DNA from 2 places in the Pseudoalteromonas sp. SCSIO 43088 genome. Region 2 is predicted to be linked to the other one. Evidence: predicted binding sites of a transcription regulator. Region 2 holds the regulator's gene; the other holds the start of a gene.

Region 1 (2,211 bases), 200 kb from region 2:
TGGGGGTCGTATATTCTCAAGTGATGATGAAAAAGCGGTGCGTTTACGTACAGTGTTGGAGCAGGTTGGTGCTGAAATTGGCGCCACAGCCATTGATCAAGTTGTTTATGCTTGGCTGTTAATGCACCCAAGTGCACCGTCTGTGGTACTTGGTACGGGTAATATTGAGCGTGTTAAATCAGCTGTTGAAGCTAAGCAGCTTACTATGAACCGTGAACAATGGTATCGCATTTGGCAAGGCTCAACCGGGCATAGTGTGCCTTAATATATAGCCCAAAACGAGAAAAGGGCCTTAACGGCCCTTCGTGTTGCAGCAAGTAACACATTCTTTATAAAGTGAAGTCAACCGCGTAAGCGACATACACTTTTACATCTGAACCATCAATGTCGTTGTCTGAAAGACCGAAAGTAAAGCCGTCTTTCGACACTGAAACACCGTAGTCGATGATGTCATCATCACCAATGAAATCCCCTGAGTAATGACCTAAGTGAAGGGCCATTTCTGCACCGGTACTGCCAACTGGGAAGCTATAGTCAGCATTTAAATATAGAGAGTCACCAAAATCTGTACCGTCACCGCTTGCTGCTGATGTTGCTAGGACTGCTGCACCAAAGGTGAAGCTACCCATGCTAATGCTACCGTAGATTTCTGAGAAGTCTGCATCTGTATAAGACGCTGCATCTGGGTATGCATAATAAATGTAGCCAACATCGTAGCTAAAGGTTTCATTGATTTCACCGCCAAAACCAGCATAAAGGTCTAGCTCGTAAGTCATGTCGTCAGCCCAGCTAGCATTCGATACCCAAGTACCCGCATAAAAGCCAGATTCACTTGCGTAGTCGATACCACCTTGGATTGCAGCATCACCACCGCCTTGCTCTTGACCACGCCATAAGTAGTTTGAAGTTGCCGCAGCGTTTGCTGTGACTTCTGCGTAGCTATATGTTGAGCTCAAAGTTAATAGCGCAAGGGCGCTTGCTGCGACCGTTTTTTTTAGTTTTAGCATGTTTCTGTATCCTGTTGTTATGTTGATTTTGTCCCATTTTCAGATTGCAGTCTGGTTATTATTTGAGGACATTTTCTATGTGTTGTCTGGATACGATATTGCACTGGTTGTGCCAAGTTAATTTTGAGCGGGATATTTTATGCTTAAAGTCTTTAAAAACAGGCTTTTAAACTTATTTAATTGTGAAAAGGATGGTTATTTGAATTGTTCATGCGCACATGTGTGGTGCAAAAAATAACCCGGTTGCACAATTGCGAAGCAACCGGGTTTTGCTTATTTGAGAGTAACTTAGCCGAAAATTGCACGCATTAGAGTAATGGTTTCTTCAACACTGCGGCCTTTTTCAACTTCACTGATGATTGAATCGCGCTTAGCTTTGATATGTTCAGGGATATCATCACTTGCTAATGCGCGGTCCACCAGTATCTCTGCTGATTCTTTGCCACGGCGTACGGTCTTTTTACCTGCTGAGCTTGTGGTACTCTTAGGTTTGTTTAACAACTTAATATAGTTAGAGTTATCAGCGGTACTTTTATCTGCATAATAAAAGAAGCAAGGCAATAGGGCTTTGATTTCAACCAGAGATTGTTCAAGCTCATTTGCTGCACTGGCCATTTTGAACCAAGGCATGCTATGAATGGCTTCAACAACATCTTGCCAGTAGCGCTCAAAATCACGGTTATTAAGCTTAGTAATGCCTAATGCCGCACAAAGGGCATCAAGTTTACTATTTACGATTGGTGTAAACACGTCAGGTCGGCGCATCGCAAGCAAGCGAGTAGCAGGAGCAAGCGTTGGCTTTTCATCGCTGCCATTAAATGCCATGAAGTAAGCAACCATAAAATGCTGATAATGTTCTTGCGTTACTTCACCCTCAAGTGGAATGTGTACAAGCGCCTCATCGAACGCACCTGGTAAATCACTCAACATTTGGTGGAAACCTTTTGCGTTCTTAGTAGAAGCAAACCATTCAACGTCGAAGTTATAGCTGCTTGGATCAAGCGAGGCACTGTGTTTACCTGAAAACGCTAAACGGTCTTCTGGGATCATCTCTTTTAGGGATTGCGATTTAATTGCAGCAATGTAATTAGCTAAACGTAATTGCTCATCAAGGGCTACAAGCTCTTTATGCTGCTCGATGAAGCCTGCAATAACAGGCCATGGCGCAACCCTTAATGTTTTTAACTGCAAAAAACTGATTGCA
Region 2 (2,211 bases):
CATTATTAATATGGTCAAAATGCCTTTCTAGTTTCGCAAACTTGGTGTTTACATAGTCTCTTAATGAATCTGTGATTTCTACATGACGACCAGTTAAATTTAGTTGCATAAGCATTTTTCCTTCTATGTAAAACGTCTAAATCAGACTCTTACGCTGATTAGACGGAGGTATTGCTAGAGACTCACGATATTTTGCAATTGTACGTCTAGCTACTTTAATTCCTTGCTCAGCCAATATATCTGCAATTTTGCTATCACTCAATGGTTTAGCTGAGTTTTCTGCAGCGACTAACTTCTTGATTAAAGCGCGTATTGCTGTAGAAGAACACTCACCACCATTTTCGGTGCTGACATGGCTTGAGAAGAAATATTTCAACTCAAAAATACCCCGTGGGGTATGCATATATTTTTGCGTTGTTACCCGTGAAATCGTCGATTCATGCATTTCGACCATTTCAGCAACATCATTTAGCACCATCGGCTTCATTGCCTCAGGGCCATGCTCAAAGAAAGCTTGTTGTTGTTGAACGATACAGTTGGTCACTTTTAATAGCGTATCGTTACGGCTTTCTAAGCTCTTAATAAACCACTTTGCTTCTTGTAAGTGAGAGCGAATAAATTGGCTGTCGCTACTTGATTTAACAGAGCGAGACATCGCCGCATATTGGCTGTTCACTCTAATCTTTGGCATACAATCTGGGTTTAACTCGACTACCCAGCGGCCTTTCACTTTTTTCACTGATACATCAGGTATAACGTACTCAGATTCTTCGCGTACTATGCTATCCGCAGGCTTAGGATTTAAGCTGTGAATAAGCGTCATCACTTCTTTAAGCTCATTTTCTTTAAGCTTAGTCTTTTTCATCAAAGTTCGATAGTCGCGACTCGCTAATAATTCGATATGCTCAGATAAAACCATTTTAGTTTCAGCTAAATATGGCGTATCGGCATCGAATTGGCGTAGCTGAATGCACAGGCATTCTTGTAAACTGCGCGCGCCAATACCCACAGGATCAAATAACTGAATTCTTTTTAAGACCGCTTCGACTTCATCAAGTTCGATTTCTTCTTCATCGTTATTTTGATTAAAGCTTTCGACGATATCTTCACAGCTTACCGTTAAAATACCTGAGTCATCGATAGCTTCTACAATTGCCACAGCAATCGCTTCATCAGTAGGGCTAAATGGCGTGAGTTGCAATTGCCACATCAGGTATTCGTGAAGGGTTTCGGTTGATGCTCCCTGATAGATAGATTCATCTTCAGGCATTGGCCCTGACGATGTTGAAGGGGCGGCACTCATGTACTCATCCCAGGTAACATCCATTGCTAAGTCATCGCTTACGGTGTCTTTATTGAGAGCATCACTACTTTCTTGCTCGTACTCGCTAGGTGCTTCTTCGGCAGACGCGCTGACTTGTACATCGTCAGATTCAGCTTTTTGCTCATTCTTGCCGGTGCTTTCTTCGTTGTAATCCGCTTCTTCCACTTCAAGTAGAGGATTACTATCAAGCGCTTCTTGAATTTCTTGCTGGAGATCCAATGTACTGAGCTGCAACAAACGAATAGCTTGTTGCAGTTGTGGAGTCATTGTAAGTTGCTGGCCCATGCGCAGCTGTAATGATTGCCTCATGTATCCCTAACAATCCTTTTTAAGTTATCGATACCTGTATAAACACAGTTATCGATTTATTGTCATTGTTATAAGTCTAGCAGATGCTCTAGTCGCTGGCGTAATGGTTACAGCCTGAATTGCTCGCCTAGATATACATCGCGTACAGTTTGGTCTGCTAATACGTGCTCAGGTGTGCCTGATGCAATTAGCTCCCCATGAGAAACAATGTAGGCTTTTTCACAAACATCAAGGGTTTCTCGAACATTATGGTCAGTAATTAGTACACCGATACCACGATTTTTTAGGTGCTCAATAATTTTCTTTATATCTAACACTGAAATTGGATCAACACCAGCAAAAGGCTCATCTAAAAGGATAAATTTAGGATTAGCGGCTAATGCGCGAGCAATTTCTACACGGCGTCGCTCACCACCTGACAGCGCCATACCTTGGCTGTCACGAATGTGTTGAATACTAAACTCATCAAGTAAGCTATTGAGTGTTTCTTCGCGGGTGGTTTTATTTAGATCTTTACGAGTTTCTAAAATGGCCATCAAGTTTTGGTAAACCGTCAACTTTCGAAAAATTGACGATTC

Evidence for each region. The regulator sigma-54, encoded in region 2, starts transcription at its own class of promoters, with help from an activator protein. The targets are predictions, from matches to a motif close to GTTGGCACGNNNNTNGNNT.
Region 1: J8Z28_RS16335 (TorF family putative porin) is a predicted target of sigma-54. The motif match lies at 1,106-1,124, and genes of this name have one in related genera.

The regions. Positions count from the first base shown of each region.
Region 1 is NZ_CP072675.1:3,540,661-3,542,871, reverse strand. Features, by position in the region: gene J8Z28_RS16340 (aldo/keto reductase) at 1-265, shown strand, start outside; gene J8Z28_RS16335 (TorF family putative porin) at 330-1,007, opposite strand; gene J8Z28_RS16330 (hypothetical protein) at 1,296-2,211, opposite strand, start outside.
Region 2 is NZ_CP072675.1:3,343,356-3,345,566, reverse strand. Features, by position in the region: gene hpf (ribosome hibernation promoting factor) at 1-109, opposite strand, end outside; gene J8Z28_RS15410 (RNA polymerase factor sigma-54) at 137-1,633, opposite strand; gene lptB (LPS export ABC transporter ATP-binding protein) at 1,741-2,211, opposite strand, start outside.